2 regions of the Pseudarthrobacter sp. L19 genome follow, and region 2 is predicted to be linked to the other one. Evidence: riboswitches for the same ligand, from Rfam matches in the RefSeq annotation. Region 2 holds a riboswitch; the other holds the start of a gene.
What was found. A riboswitch is a leader RNA that binds a small molecule or an ion and turns the genes downstream of it on or off. The one in region 2 is predicted to bind cyclic di-AMP.
Positions count from the first base shown of each region.

Region 1 (11,215 bases), 1.3 Mb from region 2:
TGGCCCAGTGCCGCCAGGAGTGGTCCGCCGATGGTGGAGAGCGCCATCATGGCGGCGAGCGGGTTGCCGGGCAGGCCGATGATGAAGCGTCCGTCGGGTAGTTCGGCGAGGACGGCCGGGTGCCCGGGACGCATCGCGATTCCGTCGATCAGCAGCCTGCCGCCCAGCTGCTCGACGGTGCGGCGCAGGTGGTCGGTCCCGGACCGGCCCGTCCCTCCGGTGGTGATGACGACGTCGGCGGGCGGGGTGTCTTCGTCGTCGCCCGCGGGTTCGGGGTCCTCCAGGGCGGCGAGCCATTCCCCGTCCCCGTCCCCGATCTTGATTTCGCCGGCGGGGACGCCGCCGAGCAGGTCGACGACGGCGGAGAGCTGCGGGCTGAAGGTGTCCCGGACCTCCCCGGCTGGGGCACGCCGCTGGCGACCACCTCGGAACCGGTGAAAACCAGGCGGACCACCGGTTTGCCCAGCACGGGCAGGGTGTCGTGGCCGGCGAGGGCGGCGAGGGCCAGGTGGGCCGGGTTGAGCACGGTCTCTTTGGGGATCAGGACCTCGCCCTCGGCCGCTTCTTCGGCGGCTTTGCGGATGTGGTCGCCGTTGCGGGGCTCCCCGGCTTCGCGCCACCGCCAAGCTTCAGCACCGGCAGCTGGTCCTCATCGAGGCCGATCCTGCCGCTCTCGCTGCGGAGGACGGCCTTCGCACCGGGCGGGATCAGCCCGCCCGTGACGATGGGACTGGCCTGGTGAGGGGCGAGGCGCTGCCCGGGTTCGGCCAGGATCCAGGGGCCGCTGCCGTTCACCGCCCAGCCGTCCATGGCCGAGGACGCATAGTGCGGCATGTCGTGGAAGGCCGTGACGTCGGCGGAGAGGGTGCGTCCCAGGGCTCGGCGCAGGGGCACCGGGGCCGGCGGGATGGGGGTGGCGCAGTCGAACGAGAGCTCCCGGGCTTCCTGCCACGTGTGGGCCAGGTGCCGGTGCGCGGCGGGCTCGGTCCCGGCGTCGTCGGCGTCGGCGCGGGGTGGCTCGGACGTCATTCCCCGGGGGCCTCGGCGGCGTATTCCTTGGCCAGTTTCCGCGCGACGCCCATGGCGGCCCGCATGGAAACCTCGTCGGTGGCCTGGCCGGTGCCGGAGGCCAGCCCGGCGGCGAAACCTGCGATGAAGGTGGTCAGCGGTGCGGCTGGGCGGACCACGGAATGCGCGGCAACGCCGGCGAGTCCCAGTACCTCGTTGATGTCGATGTCGACGCCGTCGAGCTCAAGGGCCTGGAGCAGTGCGCGGCACCAGTCCTCGAGGGTTTCGTCCTGGCTCTTCACGGTGGGCCTTTCATGTCGTGTGCGGGCGGCCGCTTCCGTTCCCGGCAACGCCGGGACGCGCGACTCCCAGGGCCTGGGCGTCCGCCCAGGTGTCGACGTCGTCGGTGGACCCGGGCGGCACGGGAACCGTCCGCAGGTCCAGACTAGCAAGCAGGCCGAACAACGATCCGCCCACCAGCGTGCCGCGCCGTGCCGCGTCCGCCACCGATCGTTGTAGCGCGGTCGTGTCATAAAGGCCGGCCAGCGGCTGGATCCGGCCGTCCGCCGAAACGGCGACGCTGCCGTCCGAGCCGGGCTGCGCCCTGGCACGGTCGGCGAAGAGTGCGGGGACGGCGTCGGCGACCAGCGGCATGTCGCAGGCCAGGACCAGCGTCAGCGGCGCCTGGCTCCCGCCGGCCGCTCCCCCGCGAGCGAGGGCCTCGAGCCCGGCAGCAAGGGCCGCCGCGGGTCCGGCGAAGGGCGGGTCTTCACGGCACAGGAGGATTCCGTCCGGGAGTCTGCCGGTTTCCGGTCCCACGACGGCGACGCCGCGTGCACCGGCTGCCGCGAGCAACGACCGCTCCAGCAGGGTGTCCCCGCGGAAGCGGAGGGCGGCCTTGGGGGTTCCGCCCAGCCGGGAGGACCTGCCCCCGGCGAGAATGACGGCGTTGAATTCCACCCGCCCAGCCTAGCGGCCTGCGGGCGGCCGGCGGTGCTAGTGCGCGGATTCGGGCAGCAGGAACGGGTCCCACGCGGGGGTGGGCTTCTCCAGCTCCTTGATCTGCCAGATCGTGCCCTTCGGCGGACCGGGGTGAACCCGAGCTTCCAGCCCATCTCGGCCGGGGTGTGGTCGCCCTTGACGTTGTTGCAGCGCAGGCAGGCGGCCACCAGATTCTCCCAGGAGTCGGCCCCTCCCCGGGACTTCGGCTGGACGTGGTCGATGGTGTGGGCCGGTTTAGCGCAGTAGGCGCACCGGTGGCCGTCCCGGCGGAGCACACCCCGGCGGCTGACCGCAGTCACGGTGTTGTAGCGGGGGCGGATGTAGCGGTTAAGCAGGATGACGCTCGGCCGGCCGAGGATATCCTGCGGCCCCACCACCGGGTCGTCCCCCTCGGCCACGACACTGGCCTTGCCCGTCAGCACGAGCACCAGCGCCCGGCGGAAGGTCACAACCGCCAGCGGTTCATATCCAGCATTCAGAACGAGTGTGCGCATCCGCATCCCTCTTCACGGCCGCACCCGCCAGTGGCACGAGGGCCGGCTGCCCTCTGCATGGTCAGGCTAAGGATCGACACCACAAGAGTAAACACGGGTGGCCCGGATTACCGAATTTCGGGCCGCAGGGCATCCGTGGCGGATCCTGGGCCCGCGTGCCAGCGGTGCTTCCTGCACCGCTGGCACGCGGTCAGCAGAGAAGGACCCCAGCCGGTGGCAGGGGTCCTTCTCGAAGCTTCGCGGGAAGCGGGGGTCTTAGCCGCCGACGCGGATGAAGACCGGGCCGGAACCGACGTTGACACTGTAGAGGGCGGTGGTGCCGCCGTTCCAGCCGCCGTGGACGGCCATGCCGTTGCCGACGTAAACGGCGATGTGGGCCATGCCCATGCCGCCGTTCTGGTAGTACGCGAGGTCACCCGGCTGCGCTTCGGCGGCGCTGACGGTGCGGCCCAGGGACAGGTAACCTGCCGGCCAGCCGTGGTAGTGGATGCCGACGGCGGCCAGGGCGTTGGTGGCCAGCATGGTGCAGTCCTGGGACACGCCGATCTGGGCGTAAGCGGCGGCGGCGATCGAGGCGCCCATGCCGCTGGTGGCGGCCGGAGCCTTGGTGGCGACGGACGCGTTGACCGCGGTGCCGGCGGCCGGGGTGGCTGCGGCGGTGTTGGCGGTGGTGGTGTCAGCTTCCTGCACCTTGACGACGGGCTTCGGGGCCTCGACGACGGGGGCGGCCGCGGTGGTCACAGCAGGCTTCTCGTAGGAGATGGCGATGCTGGAGGCCGCCGAGATGGTGGCCGGAGCGGTGGACTGAACCTCGGTGGCGGAAGCAGAGGTGGATTCGCGCTGAACGTTGGTCTCGGCGGCGTTGGCCGCGATACCGCTGGTCAGGACCAGGCCGGAGGCAGCAGCGATAACCGCAGCCTGGCGACCCATGCCACCGGCGTTGTCGCCGACGGCCTTGGCAATGACAGCCAGCGAGTTGGTCTTGGTGACCTCCGCGCGGTGGCGTGCAATGGTTGCACGAGTAGTCATTTAGTTCTCTCTTTCGTGATCCTTTGTGTCCGCGCTCTTGAACAGGCGGGACTAAGGACGCTCCGGCATCTTGGGGGTACGCCGGATCGCCCCGAAACGGGTTTCTTTAGCGAAGGGTGTACTGCGAAGACGCGCCAAAAGCAGTAACTGCATTGCGTGAACCATCCCGGGCGCCGGCAAGGGCAACGCGGTGCATGGTCATCAGCGGGCTCGACTGAGCCTCGCCAGCGCGAAAACGCGCAGCATTGTGGCGTGAAGACACGAAAGTAGCCTCTCCCAATGCCTACGAGGTGAGCTGTCGGATTCGGATGGGAGTCACCCGGCCGCTCCGCTTCCTGGGAAGCTTTGCGACTTAACCCCTAGGTCTTCTTGCGAAGACCAAAATTGGTTCCCCCGCCCCTGCCAGACGATGTCATGCGAACGGACCTTGAGCGGTGGCAGAGTTAGGCAATCCACTCAAGAGCGCCAACTTCGGTGAAGTTGGCGTGCTTCATACGGTACAACAGTTCGGACTCAATGTCACATTCAGATCACGGCGTGTCACGGAAGTGTGAGCATTGCGGTGGGCTCTTTTAGAGCCAGCCCAGCGGATCAACGACGTCCCCGTTGACCATCACCTCGAAGTGGAGGTGGCAGCCGGTGGAGGCACCGGTTGTTCCGCTCATCGCAATCACATCGCCACGGGAGACCTTTTGGCCGACGTGGACGCTGGATGACGACAAGTGGTTATACGTGGTCTCCAGGCCATTGCCATGGTCGACCACAATCCGGTTGCCGCCCCCGTAGGGGTGCCAGCCGGAGAAAGTTACGGTGCCGCTCGCGGCGGCATGGACGGCTGTGCCGCACTGCGCGGCGTAATCCTGGCCGCGGTGGAATTCGCCGACCGCGCCGGTGATGGGGCTGACCCGGTAGCCGAAGGGCGACGCCGTGATCATGGTGTCCAGCGGGGCGCCGAGCGTCCCCGCGGATGCGGCGCGGGTGATGGAGCCAACGGACTGCGCGCTGAGCAGCTGCTTGAGCTTCCCGTCCGGGTCACCCTTGGTGGTGACGGCGGTGCGGTTGAAGTCGATCTGGGCTGCGGCGGCCTTGACCTCGGGCTGGGCCGCGGCGGAGACGGACCCCGCGGTGGGGGCGTCGACGGCCAGCGCGGGGCCGGTCACCGGGACGGCCACGGTGAGTGCGATGCCGGCGGCGGCCAGGGTCATTCCGGCCTTCTGGCCCATTCCGGTGACGGCGGCGAAGTCCGCGACCTGGCGGATCGGACTGCGCCGGCCGCGGCGCTCGTCCCGGTGCGCATCGCGGGGGCGCGGGACGGTGACGTCGACGGCGGGGCGCGGCTCCGGAGCGGGGCCGGCGGCGCGGCGGCGCCCGCGGACGGTCTGCGTGCTCAAGTGGTTCCTCTCTGAAAAAGCCTGCGAAGTTAGCTGTCGGATTCGGGTCAGAGAGTTCATAGACCCGGTCCGCCGACGCAAGCATCCAGGCAGAGAGGCACCCGGAAAGAGTGTCCTCAGAGAGTTCGCTTGCCGCTAGCGGACTTCACCCCGAGGCCGGAATTACCGGCCGGTAGTGGTTCCCCCGCCTCTGCCAGAAGGTGATTCGCACCCTGATCCGCTGGCAGAGCTCGGCTTCGGATCAGGTAACGCTTTAGTCTCGGTACTAGTCGATAACTATAGGGGATTAAGGCCCGTAGTAATAATTTCGTTATCTCCTAGACGGGCTAGTAAACAGCACACTTACGGTATGCTTCCGCGTCGCACTACCCCCGGGTAACGAAAACGTGGGCGGCAACCTCGGGCGGCAGTTCGAGCGCGCCCTCAATGTCCGGGACGCGGACGGAGATGTACTCCCCCACCCGCTCCAGCGAGACGGTGGCGCCGGGCCGGATACCGCCCTCGTCCAGCTGCACCAGCAGTTCGGGTTCCACCTGGATGGGTTCGGCAAGCCGGCTCACGGTGATGCGGGAGCCCGCGGCATATCCCGCCATGGCGTCCAGGAGGTTGACGACGCCGTCGGCCTGTTCCGCCGTCGGCAGGCCGCCCAGTTCGGCGAGGCCCGGGATGGGGTTGCCGTAGGGGAGACCGTGGGGTGGTCGAGCATCTCGAAGATCCGGCGCTCGACCCGTTCGCTCATCACGTGCTCCCAGCGGCAGGCTTCCTCGTGGACGTACGCCCAGTCCAGGCCGATCACGTCAGCCAGCAGTCGTTCGGCGAGGCGGTGCTTGCGCATCACCTCGGTGGCGCGCCGCCGGCCCACCTCAGTCAGTTCCAGGTGGCGGTCGCCGGAGACCACGACCAGCCCGTCCCGTTCCATCCGGCCGACGGTCTGGGAGACGGTGGGTCCGGAGTGGCGGAGTCGTTCGGCAATGCGGGCCCGGAGCGCGACGATGTTCTCTTCCTCAAGCTCCAGAATGGTCCGAAGATACATCTCCGTAGTGTCGATCAGATCCGTCATCCAGCTCAGCTCCTTGAGCGCCGTCCTTGCGTCATTCCACCGTACAACGTGCGGGGCGCGGCCACCCGGGATCCGCCATACGCTCCCGACAGCCTAGCCTATTGTGAATTACTCCGGATAATTTTAGAGCCGGCTTCCTGACCGGACTATGACAGCCCGCTTTCCGGCGCCGGGGCCGCCGTCGGGCAGAATGGAAGCGGTCCTTACCGGCCGACCAGCCACCTCTCGCACCCAGCCGACCATTGGAGCCATTGTGAGCGACACCAGCATCACCATCCCCGCGAACCTTCTTCCCAAGGACGGCCGGTTTGGCGCCGGGCCCTCGAAGGTGCGCCCGGAACAGATGGAGGCCCTGGCATCGGCCTCGGCCACCCTGCTCGGCACCTCGCACCGCCAGGCCCCGGTCAAGAACCTGGTGGGCTCGGTCCGTTCCGGCCTCAGCGACTTCTTCCGCGCCCCCGAGGGCTACGAGGTGGTCCTGGGCGTGGGCGGCTCGACGGCGTTCTGGGATATCGCCAGCTTCGGGCTCGTAGAGAACAAGGCACAGCACCTCTCCTTCGGCGAGTTCGGCTCCAAGTTCGCCGCCGCCACGAACAAGGCGCCCTTCCTGGCCGAGTCCTCGATCATCAAGGCGGAGCCGGGCACCCGGCCCGAGGCTCGGGCGGAGGCCGGCGTGGACGTCTACGCCTGGCCGCAGAATGAGACCTCCACAGGTGTGGCCGCCCCGGTCCGTCGGGTGGCCGGCGCGGACGAGGGCTCGCTGGTCCTGGTCGACGCGACCTCCGCCGCCGGCGGCCTGGATGTCGACGTCGCCGAGTCCGACGTCTACTACTTCGCGCCGCAGAAGAACTTTGCCTCCGACGGCGGGCTGTGGCTCGGCCTGTTTTCCCCCGCGGCCCTGGAGCGGGCCGCGCGGGTCAAGGCGTCCGGCCGCTGGATCCCGGACTTCCTGGACCTGCAGACCGCCATCGACAACTCGCGGCTGAACCAGACCTATAACACCCCCGCGTTGGCCACCCTGGTGACCCTGGACGCGCAGGTGCGCTGGCTCAACGCCAGCGGCGGCCTGGACTTCGCCGCGGCACGCACCGCCGACTCCGCCGGACGGATCTACCGCTGGGCCGAGGCATCGGGCGTTGCCACCCCGTTCGTCTCGGATCCGGCGGACCGCTCCAACGTGATCGCCACGATCGACTTCGACGAGTCGGTCGACGCGGCCGCGATCGCCAAGGTGCTGCGCGCCAACGGGATCGTCGACACCGAGCCGTACCGGAAGCTGGGCCGTAACCAGCTGCGGATCGCGACCTTCGTGGCGATCGAGCCGGACGACGTGTCGGCCCTGCTGGAGTGCATCGACTACGTCGTGGCGGAGCTGGCGAAGTAGGCCCGCAGCCGCCCTCCGGGGCGGCCTAGCGGCTGGCGGCGTCGTCGGGGTTTACCGCCCGGACGACGCCGTCGTCGTCTGCCGTGCCGATCGCCCCGCCGGGCACCAGCCGGAAAAAGCGCAGGCCGCCGGCCCGCCGGTTGAAGGCGATCCGCAGGTGGCGTGCCCGGATGATCCAGACCATCCCGATCAGGGCCGCTCCCACGCCGGCGGCGGCGGCCACGCCCATGGACCAGCGCGGGCCGGCGACGTTTGCCACCCAGCCCACGAACGGTGCCCCGATGGGTGTTCCGCCCATGAAGATCGCCATGTACAGGGCCATCACCCGGCCGCGCATCGCCGGGTCCGTGGTGGTCTGCACGTAGCCGTTGGCGCTGGTCATCATGGTGATGGCACACAGGCCCACCGGCACCAGGGCCACGCCGTACCAGAAGTAGTTCGGGGCCAGCGCGGCCAGCCCGGAGGTTATGCCGAAGACCCCGGCGGCCCCGAAGATCATCCGCATCCGCGGGCGGCCCCGGCCGGCGGAGAGCAGGGCCCCGGCGACCGAGCCGATGGCCATGATCGAGTTCATCAGGCCGAAGGCGCCGGCGTCCAGGCCGAACTCGGTGCCCACCATCGCGGCGATGAACAGCACGAAGTTCAGGCCCAGGGTTCCGACGATGAAGACCGCCACGAGGACGATCACGATGTCCGGCCGGTACCGCACGTAGCGCAGGCCCTCCCGGATCCGGCCCTTGCCGCCACGCGCCTTGGGGAGTTTCCGCAGGGATGCTGTCGGGATCCGGGCGAGGCTGGCCAGCAGTGCTACGAAAGTCAGGGTGTTGACCAGGAACACCCAGCCGGGCCCGATCGCGACGGTCAGGACACCGGCGACCGCGGGCCCGATCATCCGGGCGACGTTGAAGGAGGCGCTGTTGAGGGCGACGGCGTTGGGCAGGTAGTCGTCCTTGACCAGTTCAGAAACGAAGGTCTGGCGGACCGGGGCGTCGACGGCCGAGACGACGCCCAGCAACAGGGCGAAAATGTACACGTGCCAGAGCTGCGCCGCCCCCGAGAGCACCAGCGCGCCCAGCAGGGCGCTCAGCAGCGCCATGGCCGACTGGGTGAGGTTCAGGAGGGTCTTGCGGTTGAAGCGGTCGGCCACCAGGCCGGCGACCGGGGCGAGGAACAGCTGGGGTCCCAGCTGGAGGGCCATGGTGATGCCCATGGCCCCGGCGTCCTGGTGGCTCAGGTGGTCGAAGACCAGCCAGTCCTGGGCGGTCCGCTGCATCCAGGTGCCGATGTTCGAGACCAGGGCCCCGAGGAACCAGATGCGGTAGTTCAGGATGTGCAGCGATTTGAAGGTGGACCTCATGGAAGGTCCTCCCGCTGCTCCGCCCTGAACGCCGCCAAACCGCTAGTCGGTCCCGCCGGCGGACCGGGCGTCCGCTGCGCGTTCGTCGTGTTCGTCCCCGGGTTCGTCCGTCACGACGGTCCCGGACTCAGCGGGAGCGTCATCGTCCGCTGCGTCGTCCTGGGAGGCGTCGGGGCTGCCGGCATGGTCAGCCTCGGCGTCGGACTCGTCCCGGTGCTCAGCCCCGGCGTCCTCGTGGCCGTCGTCGGGCTGGGCGTCCTCGGGCCGGACGCGTTCGGCCCACGGCACCCACTCGGGGGCCAGGATGGAGTCCTCCGAGGGCAGCAGGCCCAGCTCATCCACCGTCACAACCTTGGAGCGGGAGTTGCGGGTCAGCACGGCGTACCACTGCCAGCCGCCGTAGCCGGGGAGCTTGGATTCGAACAAATGGGTCACCAGGCGGTCACCCTCGCTCTTGGCCGCCAGGTGGCGGCCTACCTGCCCGGGCTCGGCGATGCCCTCCACCGCGGCACGGGCGACGTCGACGGACGCGGCCAGGAAGGCGTCGGGCTTGCCCACACGCCACACGGGCACGCCGTAGCGCGGTTTGGCCGCCGACTTGGTGCCCTTCGCTCCGGCGGCGGACGCCTTGGCCGCCGGCTTCCGTCCGGCGTCGGGCACCGGGTAGCCGGTCTCTTCAGGTTCCGCAGTCATCGGCCGGACCCTACGCGTCCAGCTCGTCGGCAACCTTGCGCAGGGCGGCGGCAATAGCCTTCGCCTTGTTGCCCTCGGGGTACTTGCCGGCGGACAGGGTGCCGGAGAGGTTGTCCAGCACCGTCACCAGGTCCTGGACCAGGGGCGCGAGGTCCTTGGCGCTGGGCCGCTTCGCCTTGGCGATCGACGGAGTCTTGTCCAGCACCCGCAGGCCCAGGGCCTGGGCGCCCTTACGGCCGTCGGCCACGCCGAACTCAACCCGGGTTCCGGCCTTCAGCTCAACGACGCCCTCGGGCAATGCGGACTTGGGCAAGAAGACCTCCTGGCCGTCCTCGCCCGCGAGGAATCCGAAGCCTTTTTCCTTGTCATACCACTTGACCTTGCCGGTAGGCACGTAATCAACCTTCTTCGTTCTGCTGGGACGCGGCCGGCGGTCACCGCATCCGCACCGATGTGCGGGTTCAGGGTATGACCGCCCCGACCGTGTTGGTCTGTTCCTTCAAGGTTATCGTGCCCGGGCAGATTTGAGGGCTTGAGGCGCGGATGCAGGCGGACTGTTAGCGTTGCTGTCATGACTCCACAGCGTCTCCGGCGCTCCCTGCTGATCCTCGCCGCCGTCGTCGCCGTCCTTTCCCTGGCCGCCTTCGGCGCGGTGATCGCCTTGGCCGCCGGCAACGCCGTGGCGCCGGTCTGGCTGACCTCGGCCGCGCTGTACGGCCTGCCGGCCGCGTTCCTGCTGATGGCCCTCCTGGTGCTCGACGCCGTCATCGCCCGCCGCCGCGCCCGCGGCCTCGGCAGGGGCTGACGGAGACCCCATGTCCCAGATCCGCGCGCTCGGCGAGGACCTGCAGGCGCGCAGCGACGAGTCGCTGCGCGCCCTGTTCGCCGCGCGGCCTGACCTGATGATCCCCGCCGTCCCCGACTTCGCCGCGCTGGCCGCCCGGGCCAGCGGCCGCGTCAGCGTCCAACGCGCCTTGGAACGGCTTAACCGGCCGCAGATGCAGGTGCTGGAGGCGCTGCACCTGTGCACCAACGCCGACACCGGCCACAGTGCCTCGGCCGCCACCCTCAAGCGCCTGATCAAGGGCTCCACCGTGGCAGCGCTGGACCGGCTGCTGGCCTCGCTCCAGGACCTGGCCCTCGTGCACCGGGCCGACCCGCCGCACGGCACCGCGGCATCGGCGGCACGGCAACGCCACTATCTGCCGGTGGGCAGCCTGAAGGATGTCATCGGCATCTATCCGGCAGGCCTTGGCCGCAGCTACACCGAGCTCGTGCGCCTGCAGCCGGCGTTCGCGCAGCGGGTGGTCCAGCTGGTGGCCGAGCTGCACCAGTCCGGGGCGGGGATCGCGCCGGCGGACACCCCGATGGACGCCGCCCTCGCCCTGCAGCACTGGACCGGCTCGCCCGAGGCGCTGCAGGACCTGCTCTCCCACGCCCCGGCCCGGACCGCCGCGCTGCTGGACCGGTTCGGGAACTGGGCCATGGGCGCCGTTCCGCAGGCGCAGCGCCGCGTGTCCGTGCTGACCGAGACAGCCGACGCCGGGCCAGTTGACTGGCTGCTGGCCCGAGGCCTGCTGGTCCCGCTGGACGCCGCGCACGTGGAACTGCCGCACAGCGTGGGGCTGGCCCTGCGCGGCGGGTACGTGATCGACCACTTCGCCCTGGCCCCGCCGGTGCCGAACCTGGGCCTGACCAGCGCCGCGCTGCGCCGGAACGCGGCGCTCGGCGCGATCGCCGAGACCCTCCGGCTCGCCGGCGAACTGCTGCACGCCGTCCACACCCAGCCCCTGGTCA
Region 1 covers NZ_CP193935.1:607,181-618,395, forward strand. The annotation lists partial or broken gene ACRQ5B_RS02715 (molybdopterin-binding protein) at 1-1,029, opposite strand, end outside; gene ACRQ5B_RS02720 (DUF6457 domain-containing protein) at 1,026-1,310, opposite strand; gene mobA (molybdenum cofactor guanylyltransferase) at 1,321-1,968, opposite strand; partial or broken gene ACRQ5B_RS02730 (HNH endonuclease) at 2,005-2,504, opposite strand; gene ACRQ5B_RS02735 (NlpC/P60 family protein) at 2,760-3,533, opposite strand; cyclic di-AMP (ydaO/yuaA leader) riboswitch at 3,800-3,958, opposite strand; gene ACRQ5B_RS02740 (peptidoglycan DD-metalloendopeptidase family protein) at 4,106-4,924, opposite strand; cyclic di-AMP (ydaO/yuaA leader) riboswitch at 4,929-5,160, opposite strand; partial or broken gene ACRQ5B_RS02745 (metal-dependent transcriptional regulator) at 5,290-5,984, opposite strand; gene serC (phosphoserine transaminase) at 6,238-7,368, shown strand; gene ACRQ5B_RS02755 (MFS transporter) at 7,394-8,725, opposite strand; gene ACRQ5B_RS02760 (DUF3027 domain-containing protein) at 8,768-9,418, opposite strand; gene ACRQ5B_RS02765 (cold-shock protein) at 9,429-9,812, opposite strand; gene ACRQ5B_RS02770 (hypothetical protein) at 9,990-10,223, shown strand; gene ACRQ5B_RS02775 (helicase-associated domain-containing protein) at 10,234-11,215, shown strand, end outside.
Region 1: linked by a shared signal. The riboswitch ahead of ACRQ5B_RS02740 (peptidoglycan DD-metalloendopeptidase family protein) and the one ahead of ACRQ5B_RS13330 (NlpC/P60 family protein) in region 2 are both predicted to bind cyclic di-AMP.

Region 2 (11,215 bases):
CCTGCACACCGGCTCCCGCGTTACCGCCGTCACCCGGGAGGGCCTGGACAAGACGCACAGCCGGAACCGCGCCGGAACGCCGTTCCTGCTCCGGATCGAGGAGGCCGGGGGCGGAACCCGCGAGGTGCGGGCCGCCGCCGTTATCGATGCCTCCGGCACATGGAGTACCCGCAATCCGCTGGGTACCTCCGGCCTGCCGGCCCGCGGCGAGGGGGCCGCCTCTGCCCGGATCTCCGCGCCGCTGCCGGACGTGCTGGGCCGCGACCGTGAAATCTTCGCCGGCCGCACCGCCGTCGTGGTCGGGGCCGGGCACTCCGCCGCCAACACCCTGATCAATCTTGCCGACCTGGCCGCCCAAGAGCCCGGCACCCGGATCCTCTGGGCCGTCCGCGGCGCCTCCGCGGCCAAGGTCTATGGCGGCGGCGACGCCGACGGACTCGCCGCCCGGGGCCTGCTCGGCAGCCGGCTCCGTGGGCTCGTCAAGGACGGAACCGTGCAGTTGCACACCCGGTTCGGGACCGCCGCCGTCTCCGCCGACGGCACCATGGTCACACTCACCGCCACCGATGGACGCACGTTGACAGCCGACGTCGTCGTCCCCGCCACCGGGTTCCGGCCCGACCTGGAGATCCTGCGCGAGCTCCGGCTGGACCTTGACCCGGGCGTGGAGGCGCCGCGGCAGCTCGCGCCGCTGATCGACCCGGAGTTCCACTCCTGCGGCACCGTGGAACCGCACGGGGCGCGGATGCTGGCGCATCCGGAGGAAGACTTCTACATCGTGGGCATGAAGTCCTATGGCCGCGCCCCCACCTTCCTGCTCGCCACCGGCTACGAGCAGGTGCGTTCCGTGGCCGCGGCGTTGGCCGGCGACCGGGAGGCAGCGGACACCGTCCACCTGGAGCTGCCGGAGACCGGAGTTTGCTCCACGGACACCGGCAGCAGCTGCGATACGCCCGCCGCAGCCGGGACGCCGGCGCCAGCCGGAGCAGGCGGCGGCTGCTGCACCGCACCGGAGCCGGTCCTCCTCGGTTTTCCCACGGGATTGCTGCACGGGCGCAGCGGCGAAGCGGACGCCGGATGAGCGCCGGGGCGGGCCTCCGGATCAGGGATCTGACACCCGCCGACTGGCCCGCCGTCCGGGATATCTGGGCCGAGGGCATCGCCACCGGCCATGCGACCTTCGAGGCGGAGCCGCCGTCCTGGGAGAGCTTCGACGCCGGACGCCTCCCGGACGTCCGCCTGGTGCTGGAAGACGACGGCGCCGTGCTCGGCTGGGCCGCCGTCTCGCCGGTGACCTCCCGCCCCGTCTACCGCGGCGTGGTGGAACACTCGCTCTACCTCGCCGCCCCGCGCGGGGCCGCGGCCACGGAGCGCGGCTCCTCGCAGCGCTCATCGGCCGCTGCGAAGAGGCCGGTATCTGGACCATCCAGTCGACCATCTTCCCGGAGAACACCGCTTCCCTGGCCCTGCACGAACGCCTGGGATTCACCGTGGTGGGCACCCGGCGCCGGATCGGCCTGATGTCCTGCGGGCCGCTCGCCGGGCAGTGGCGTGACACCGTCCTGGTGGAGTACCGCAGCCCCGACCACTAGCCGGACGCGGGCTCACAGCCGGTGCGGAAGAATGGGACGGTGAGCGAGGCCGGTGACTTCATAGACGCGACACTGCAGCGCGAGAGTTCCTGGCAGCGCGCCGAGGCCGAGCAGGACCGCTTCGGGCCCGGGCTCTCGGTCTACGGCGCCTCCGTTGGCGCCGTCCGGGGCACCGTCCGGGACGCGCTCCGCCGGTACCGGGAACTGGACCGGGACGGTCTCACCGCGCTCAGTTCGGAACTGTGGGCCGTGCCCGTGTTCGAGCGCCGCCTGGCCGCTGTCGTGCTCCTGCAGTCGGCCCTGCGGCACCTGGACAATTCGGACCTGACCCGAATCGAGGGCTTCCTCCGCGGCGCACACCTGCCAGACCTCGCGGACCCGCTGGCGGTGGACGTGGTGGGGCCGCTCATTGCCGGGCTGGGCGGGCAGGCCCGGACCCGCTCCGAGGCCGTCCTGGACCGGTGGCTCCGCGACCCCGACCCCTGGCTGCGCCGCGCTGCCCTGCTGGCTCCGCTGCGGGAACTCCGCAAGGGCGCCGGGGACTGGGCGCGGTTCCGGCGCCGTGCGGCCCTGGCCAACGGCACTGCGGATAGCCGCCCCGACGGCGGGGCGGCGGAGATCGTGAGGGCCGCCGTCGAGCGCGTCGAACGGGAAGCGGGCGGCGAAGCCTAGGGATGGTGGCCGCGCGAAGCGGAGGGTGCTCAGGCGGGCCGGCGCTCCACGACGGCGTAGGCCTTGCCGTCCAGGAACTCCCAGTCCGTCACCACCATGAAGCCCAGCGCGTCCACCCTGTCGTTCAGCACGTGCAGGTCGAAACCGCCGTCGCGCGGCTCGGCATCCCAGGTGGCGACGTGGATCTCCTTCCCCTCGAGAACCAGCAGTTCGGTGTTCACGTCGAAGTCTTCCTGCGGCTGATCGCTCAGCTGGCAGATCGCGACACAATGGGGATTCATCGGACCCTCCGCTCGGGACATGGTGGGATCATCGTAACCCCGCCGGGACGCCTCCGCCGTTACCTTAATGTGACATTCGGGAGGATGGCCGTTACTGTGGAGAGGTGCCCGTTGGTTTCCGAGACGGGCGCCCCCGGACCGATTGCCTAACTCTGCCGCGGTCCAGGGCATCCTCGCAACCAGCTGGCAGAGACGGGGAAACCAATCGCGACCTGCCCACGGGCGGGTCTTGGGGTGAAGCCGCGCAGTGTCCGCCCAGACGGACCCGCGGCCGGGTGTCTCCCATCCGAATCCGACAGCTCACCTCGCAGGCTTTGGGAGAGGTACATCATGATTTCACGCTCTACTGACGCGCGCCCCGGCACCACCGCAACCACCGGTCGGGGTGCCGCCTTCGCCGCGGCGACCGGCACCGTGGGCCGGCAGGCTGCCGTCGTCCTCGCCGCCTCCGGCCTGGTCCTGACCAGCGGCATGGCGGCCAACGCCGCCGGCAACGTCCCCGCCGAACGGGAATCCGCACCCGTCTCGCACGCCGACGTCGCCGGCAAGGTTTCCGCCCCGGTGACCGCCGACTCTGCAGTGCAGATCAGCTTCGACCGCCCGGCCGTCGCCACCACCCCGGCGCCCGTCGTCGAGGCCCCGGCTCCGGCCCCTGCCGCCGCGCCCGCGGTGGCCAAGGCCCCCGTGGCCAAGGCCCCGGCCGCCCCGGTGGCGAAGGTGGCCGTCCAGGCCGCAGCCCCGGCGCCGGCTCCGGCCGCCGCCCCCGCCGGTGGCGTCAACGCCGCCATGCTTTCCGCCGCGTACAGCCAGATCGGCATCACGCAGGACTGCACCGCGATGGTGGAGAAGGCGCTCGGCGCCGCAGGTATCCCCGTGGGCGACCTCGGCCCGCAGCAGTTCCTCAATTACGGCAAGGTCGTCTCCGACCCGCAGCCGGGCGACATGATCGTCCAGTCCGGCCACGTCGCCATCTACGCCGGCAACGGCCAGGCGATCAGCGGCGGCATGAACGGCTCCAACCAGACGATCGTGCACCCGCTGTCCTGGCTGACCGCCACCGGCAGCGTGACCTTCGTCCGCGCCGGGGCGTAACCCGCGCGTTCAGCAGTACCGGGCCGGCGCCCGGCAGCCCCTCACGGCTGCCGGACGCCGGTTTCGTTGTTAGAGGTTTCGTTGTCTGCGGTTACGCTGTCTGCCGTGTCGTTGTCTGCCGCGTACCGCAGGAGGACGACGCCGTTGTCGAACGCCCGGCTCTCCAGCAGCGTCAGGCCGGTGGGGAGTCCGCGGCCTTGAACAGCGGCGTTCCGCGGCCCACCAGTACCGGGTGGACGTAGATCCAGTACTCGTCGATCAGCCCGAGCCGGCGGAAGGAATCGGCCAACTCCGCCCCGCCGAGGGCCAGGTCGCCGCCGGGGGCGGCCTTGAGCGCCCGCACCTGCCCGGCGTCGACCTCGCGCACCACCGTGGTGTACCAGCCGGCCTCCTCCGGCAGCGTGCGGGAGTAGACGTACTTGGGCATCTCCCGCCAGATGGCGGCGAAGTCCGCGATGGCGGGAGGGCAGTCCGGGTCCTGGTCCGCCGTCGGCCAGTACCCGGCCATCAGCTCGTAGGTGACCCGGCCGTCCAGGAACGCGCCCATGGTGCGCAGCTGGTCGTTGAAGTGCTCATGCAGTTCGGCATCCACCCGGTGCCAGCTGATGTCCGCGTGCGGGCCCTCCATGAAGCCGTCGAGGGAGACCTGGAAGGACAGGATGATCTTCCGCAAGGATCCGTCCTATCCGCCGGGCTTCCCGAAGCCCGCGGCACTGACGAATTCGATCCCCACGAACGCGTCCCCGCCCTCGACCCACGCATCGTGCCCCGGCGGGATGGTGTAGGAGTGGCCGCCGGCGATCTCCACCCGGTTGCCGTCGGTGGTCTCGACGGTCAGCTGGCCGGAGACACAAAAGCCGACGTGGCTGAGCTGGCACATCTCGGTGTGGACCACGGGCTTGATGCAGTCGGACCAGCGCCAGCCTGGCTGGAACGTGAAACGGCCGATCGTGTAGTCGTCGAGGGTGACGATATCCACCTCGGTCTTGTCCGGGCGGCGCTTTTCGTCCGGTGTGTTGTGGGACTTCACCTGCAACTTGGAAACAGCGACAGCAGGCATCGCTCTGCCTCTTTCGGTCTGGAACGGAAACTACGGACAAGGCCAACGATCCTCGCTTGCCCAGGGGTTGTCGATACGGGTTTCCTAGAAGCCGGACGAGCTGCCGGAACCGGAAAAGCTGCCCCCGCCGACTCCGTATCCCGTGGTCCCGCCCCGGGCCGAATTGAGACTTGTCACCCCGGTGGTGAAGCCGGACGAGAATGCGGGAACCGAGAAGAAATAGGCGGACGGGTAGACGGTGCCGAGGATGCTGGGCTCGTAGCCGGGCCGTTTCCTGCCGCCGGTGCCCGACCGGGCCTGCTCCATCTCCCGGCGCATCAGCCGCGCCTCCCGTTCGGTGCGGGCGAAGCCCTCGATCACGGTCTCCGCGTGCCGGTTCAACAGTCCGGTCAGTTCCGTGCGGGCGTCCCGGAGCCGGTCCAGCGCGTCCTCCGGGCCGAGGGCGCCGTCCGCGAGGTCCGCGGTCCAGCCCTCCATGTCGCCCTGGCTGCGGTCGCGGAAGGACCGTAGTGCGGCGGCGGTGGCCGACTCACCCGCGCTGTGGCTCTTGCGGAGGAGGTCCTCGATGCCGGCCAGATCCTGCCTGAAGGGCGCGAGTTGACGGTCCCAGGCGGTGGGCCAGAGCGGGCTCCGGTTCAGCAGGGCGTTCGCGTCCGAGATGACGTCATCCAGGGCATCCAGTTCCGCGGCGGCGTCCGCGAACTGCCGCGCCAGCGCCAGAGCGGAGCGCTTCCCCTGCTGCCTGCGGGTGAGGGCGTGGACCCGGTTGGAGAGCGCCGTCGCGGCGTCGTACCGGCTGAGGAAACTGCGGTGCTTCTCCAGGACAGTGCCGCCGTAGCGGGAGGAGGCGGGGATGGTGCCGGCGTTGAGTTCGGTGACCGGCAGGTCCAAGCTCACCCGGGCGTAGGCGGCGTCGCCCTTCGCTGTCTCCCGGCGGCACCCCACCCGGGTGCGCCAGCGGACCAGGAGCCAAGCGGCGGCCCCGGCGGCGGCGAGTCCCACGCCGATCCACGCCGTGACGAGGAACGCGGCGCTGCGGTACCAGGGCTGGTTGATCAGTTCCGCGCCGCGGCGGATGCCGGCGATGGTCCCGTCCGTCCACTGCGCGTCGCGGAGCAGGTCCTTGGAGGCGTCCTGGATGTCCGTCCGCGCCCCCGGGGAGACCTTCCGGTCCTCGCCCATGTAGGTGCCGACGTGGCGGCCCACCGGGTCGAGCGCGAAGATGAACAGCCCGTCAGCCCACTTCTGCCCGTCTGGGCTGATCCAGTCCGGGTGTTCCGCCCGGGCGTAGCGCAACACCTCCTCGTTCAGGTTGTCCGAGGCCGTGCCGTTGTAGGTGTACACGGCGACCTTGGTGGGCTGGTAGAACTCAATTCCCCGGACCGCCGGCAGGAGCGTGGCGAGGTCCAGGACGCCCGCCCGGTCCACGACGACGACGTCGGTGGGCGTGGTGCCGGTGCGGACTATCTCGGTGGGGACCACGTCTGTGCGGACTTCTCCGGTGGTGCCGGCGGCGGTGGTGGTGCCCGTGACGGCCGCCGCGGCCGCTCCGGTCACCGCGGGTCCCAGAACGAGCGCTACGGCGACGGCGGCGAGCGCCAGGAACGGGGCTAACCTGGCGGCGGTAAAGGTCCCCATCGGTCCCACCATCTGCAGAGGGCGTGTCGTCCCAGACTCGCGGCGGACCGGCCGGGCTGAAAGGGTCCAAAGACACCATGACCGGTGCGGGTGGTCGTTTCATACTGTCGGCATGAGCCAGCCGAAGCCGGACCGGGTCCTCGTGGGCATCGCCGCGGCCATCGTGCTGCTGATCGTCGCGGCCCTGGTGGCCGTGCTGCTGCGCGGACAGCCGCGACCGCTGGACCCGGGCACTCCCGCCGGCGTGGTCCAGCAGTACAGCAAGGCCGTGGTGGAGGGTGACCTGGCGGCGGCGCAGGGCTACCTGACCGAGACCGCCAAGAACCGTTGCACGGGCTACTTCGGGACGGTCCAGGCCGCCCGGGTGGTTCTGGTGGGCTCCACCGAACGGGGGCCCACCGCCACCGTGCGGGTCTCCATCGTTCACCCCGCCGGGGAGGGTCCCTTCGGTCCGTCCGAGTACACGGAGAACGGGGTGTTCGTGCTGGTTCGCTCCGGCACGGGCTGGTCCATCGACGACCTCCCCTACAGCCTGCAGGCCTGCACCGGCGGGACACCGGTCATATGACCACCACGCCGGTCCGGGTTCCCGCCGGAGGTACCGCCCAGGCCAAGGTACGCCGGCTGGTGGTGTACGTGCTGCTGGCGGCCCTGGTGGTGATCGCCGCCAACGGGGCCGGCGGCCTGCTTGAACGCGCACTGACCGCCGGGCAGGTCCTGGCCGGCGAGGGGGTCGCCGGGCTGGCGCTGTCCCTGGCGTTCGCACTCGTTGGCGGGCCGCTGGCTGCGTTGCTCTGGTGGCTGGTGTGGGGCCGCCTGGGCGCAGATGACGAACGTGCGGCGGCGTCGTGGGGTCTCTATGTGAGCGCCCTCTATACGCTGTCGCTGCTGATCTCCACCACCTCCCTCCTGGCCGCGGCGTCGTCGCTGGTCACGGAGCCCCAGCCGCAGTGGCGCCCGCCCCTCGCTGTGGGGATCGTCTGGTTCCTGGTGTGGGTGTGGCACCGATGGATGTGGCGGCACCCGGCCAAAGGGCCGCTGGCGCTCGCGCAGGTACCGGGGGTCATCGGAACGACGGCGGGGCTGGCGATCGGGGCGGGCGCGGGGGTGGCGGCCCTCTCCGGGCTGTTCGACGTCGCCCTGCGCGGCTCGATGGAACTGACCGGCGCCGCGGACCCGTGGTGGCGGGCCGTCCTGGGGAACACGGTGTGGGCCGCCGGGGGAGCGCTGGTGTGGTGGTGGCACTGGTTCCGCGGCGGAGCCCGCAAGCTCAGGCGCGGCTTCGCCGACGTGGCCCTGCTGCTGGCGGGCGTCCTCGCCGCCGGGCTGCTGGCGCTCGGGGGTGCCGGGACGGTGCTGTTCGTGCTGCTGCGGCTCGCGTTCGACCGGACCGAGGCGCTGACCGGCCTGCTGTCTCCCCTCGGCGCGGCGCTCGCCGCCACCGCCGTCGGCGCCCTGGTCTGGCGGTATCACCGGGCGGCGGCGCGCGGCCGTTCGCTCCGGGTCAGGCAGGCGGGCACCCTGATCACGTCGGGGGTGGCGCTGGCGGCCGCCGCATCGGGGATCGGCGTGGTGCTCAACGCCGCGCTCTCCCTGGCGGTGTCCCCGTTGGCGGAGACGCCACGGGGCGAGGGTCCCGGCGGAGGGAGTGCCCTGACCCTGCTGCTGGGCGGGATCAGTTCGCTCGCCGTGGGCGGCCTGGTCTGGTGGCGGACCTGGCGGCCCCGGGAGCAGCACGGAACGCAGGGCGTGACGCCCGGCCGGCGCGTCTACCTGGTGACCGTCTTCGGGCTCAGTGCGGCGGTGGCGCTGGTGGCCCTGCTGGTCATTGGCTACCGGCTCTTCGAGTTGGCGCTCGCGGACGTCACCGGCGGCAGTGTGGTGGACCGGATCCGCGCCCCGCTGGGCTGGCTGGTGGCGGCGGGGCTGGCCTCCGGTCACCACTTCTCCGTCTGGCGGCAGGACAAGACCCTCAAGGAGTTCACCGCACCCGCGGCCCGTCCCCGCATCGGAAGGATCATCCTGGTCACCGCCGCCGACCCTGAACCGCTCCGTCGTATCCTCGAGGAACAGACCGGTGCGCCGGTCACCGTGTGGCACCGGGCAAGCGTCCTCCCGTCCAATGCCGTCCCGACCAACGCCTTCCCGTCCGGCGTCGCGAGGCCTGATACCGCCGCTGCTGATGCCGCCCCGCTCGCAGACGATGCCTCCCCGCAGACGCTCGCCGGGGCGCTCGCCGGGATCAGCGCGCCGCGGGTGCTGGTCATCGCCGATACCCCCGACGCCGCCCAGGTCATCGCCCTCCGCGACTGACGGCGTCGCACGCCTACCGGGTGTCGGCCCCGGGCGGCGGCCCGAACGTCCCCGCGGCCCGGGACCCGGCCACCGCGCTCGCCACGATCGTGACCAGCGCCCCCAGCAGCAGGGCCGCGTCCTCGCCCGGAAGCAGGACATTCAGCTGGGTGCCGATGCTGGCCGCCGCCACCGGGATGCCCAGCTGCGCCGCGGACATGACTCCCAGCGGCAGCGGCAGGCCCACCGCCCTGAGTCCGGCGTGCAGCGCGACGGTCCCCAGCCCCAACGCCAGGCCCAGCGCCACCATCTGCGGCCGGCCGGCCAGGTCGCGCAGGTTCAGGGTGGCACCCAGCCAGACGAAGAACACCGGCCCAAGGAACCCGTCGCTGACGGCGAACAGCTGGCGGGCCAGCCGCCGCGGTTCCCCGACGGCCGCGACCACCAGGCCGAAGGAGAAGCCCGCCAGCATCACCGACACCCGGCCCAGGTTCGCGATGCCCGCCAGGGCGAAGAGCAGCGCCAGCTGGATCCGCAGTTCCAGGGCAAACTTCCGCTGTTCGGAGAGCTGGTGCACGCGCTGCCGGGTGCCCCGGCGCTCCAGGGTGCGCAGGCCGAAGAAGAGCACGACGGCGGCCGCGGCCACGGCGAGGGCCCCGAGGGCGCCGCGGGCCGCGTTGGGCGGGTCCAGGGCCAGCGGCAGGGCGACAATGCAGGCGATGTCGGCGATGGCCACCTGCGCCATCATCGCCACCACGTGCGGGCCGCCCAGCCGCAGCGAGTCAACGATCGGCAGCACCAGGGCGGCGGAGGAGGAGGCCAGCAGCACCACGTAGAGCGGGGCGTGACCCGTGCCGAAGAGCAGGCCCAGGCCTGTGCCTGCGGCCGCGGCTGCCGCGGCGGCCAGCACCGCCCGGCCCGCCCCGCGCCCCAGGGCCGGCCGGATCACCGGGTCCCGGACCGGGACGTGGGTACCAGCGACGAACATCATCAGGGCGAACCCGATGTTGGCGAGCAGGCTGAAGGTGGGGTCACCGGGGTCCACCAGGGCCAGCCCGGTCCTTCCGATCAGGATGCCGGCCAGCAGTTCCCCGAGCACCACCGGCAAATGCCAGCGGACCGGCAAGGCCAGCAACGGCCCGGCCAGTGCGACGACGGCGATCAGCGCCAGGGTCAGGAAGCTCACGCGGCCCGGTCCTCCCCGGGTCCCGCAGCGCCGGGATATCTCAGCATGGACTGAGAGTAGTCCCGCCGGGCCTTTGCGGTCCCGCTGAGCTCCGCTTTCCAGGCTGGGAAATTGCCAGCAATCTCCCAGCCTGCGTGGATAAGGTCCCGGAGGCGGTCCGCTCCGCCGTGTTATCACCAAGGAGGATGCGTGGGCCCGATCAAGAGTCTCTGGGCGATGGTCCAGGGCGACCCTGTCTTCATGCGGCGCGTGAACGGCTGGCTGGCGATCATCTGGATCCTGATGATCCCGATCTCGCTGATGATGGGCTGGCTGGACTCGGTGGTTTACGTTTCGGCCCTCTCCCTCTGGGCACTGGTATCCGGGCACTGGTCCGCGTGGCAGGCTGCCCGGGTAGAGGTGGCGCAGATGGAGGACGCCAGGCGCCGCGACAAGGAAGACCTGGTGGCCGAAGTGGTGGAGGCCCTCCTGGCCCGGACCAACGTGGAACCCGCCGACGCTCCGGCCTGTGACTGTGCTGGGAACCAGGCGGCGAACCGGGCGGGGACCAGCCCGGCGAACCGCGTGGAGACCAGCGCCGCGCTGTAGGCCGGGGCACCCAAGTCAACCAGGCCGGTCAACCCGCTTCAACCCTGCCGTGGGCCGTTTAGTCGGTCGCGGCCGGCAGCTCGATCCGCAGCACCGTGCCCTCCGGACCGGTTCCGGCCACCGAAACCGTGCCACCGGCGGCCATGGCGATCTCGCGAACCAGCGACAGCCCGATCCCGAAGCCGCGTCCGCCGTCGGACCCCGGGGGCCGGGCGGCGTGGACGAACCGGTCAAAGATCCGGTCCTGATCCACCCCGGTGATGCCCGGCCCGGTGTCGGAGACGGTGATGACGGCGGACCCGTCCTCCTCCGCGGCCCTGATCAGGACCCGGCCGCCGGACGGGGTGTGCGCCAGCGCGTTGTCCGCCAGGGCCAGCACCGCCCGCCGCAGGGCATTGGCCTCGATCCGCGCCCGGGGGCGGCCGTCGGACTCGAAGCCGAGCACGATGCCCTTTCCGTCGGCCAACTGCCGCAGGCTCTCCGCGACGGACTCGGCGACGCCGGCCAGCTCCACCGGGGGAGCGGAAGGGTCCGGGGCCGCCGCCGTCGCAGCCAGCAATAGCTCGTTCACGATCCCGGTCAGCGTGGCCGTATCCGCGCGGATCCTGGCCAGATTGCGCAGCGCCGTCGGATCTCCCTCGGCGTCCCGCTGGGCCAGCTGGATGCGGGTGTCCAGGATCGCCAGCGGGGTCCGCAGTTCGTGGCTGGCGTCCTGGACGAAGCGGCGCTGCAGCGCCAGGGCCTCGCCGAGGGGACGGATGGCGCTGCGTGCGCTCAGCCACCCGACCAGTCCGGCCAGAGCGATTCCTGCCAC
Region 2 covers NZ_CP193935.1:2,784,088-2,795,302, forward strand. The annotation lists gene ACRQ5B_RS13310 (FAD-dependent oxidoreductase) at 1-1,081, shown strand, start outside; partial or broken gene ACRQ5B_RS13315 (GNAT family N-acetyltransferase) at 1,078-1,592, shown strand; gene ACRQ5B_RS13320 (DNA alkylation repair protein) at 1,632-2,264, shown strand; gene ACRQ5B_RS13325 (hypothetical protein) at 2,294-2,545, opposite strand; cyclic di-AMP (ydaO/yuaA leader) riboswitch at 2,679-2,873, shown strand; gene ACRQ5B_RS13330 (NlpC/P60 family protein) at 2,876-3,637, shown strand; gene ACRQ5B_RS13335 (dihydrofolate reductase family protein) at 3,810-4,310, opposite strand; gene ACRQ5B_RS13340 (cupin domain-containing protein) at 4,320-4,697, opposite strand; gene ACRQ5B_RS13345 (DUF5129 domain-containing protein) at 4,782-6,335, opposite strand; gene ACRQ5B_RS13350 (hypothetical protein) at 6,448-6,903, shown strand; gene ACRQ5B_RS13355 (DUF5671 domain-containing protein) at 6,900-8,648, shown strand; gene ACRQ5B_RS13360 (cation:proton antiporter) at 8,662-9,813, opposite strand; gene ACRQ5B_RS13365 (hypothetical protein) at 10,003-10,401, shown strand; gene ACRQ5B_RS13370 (sensor histidine kinase) at 10,460-11,215, opposite strand, start outside.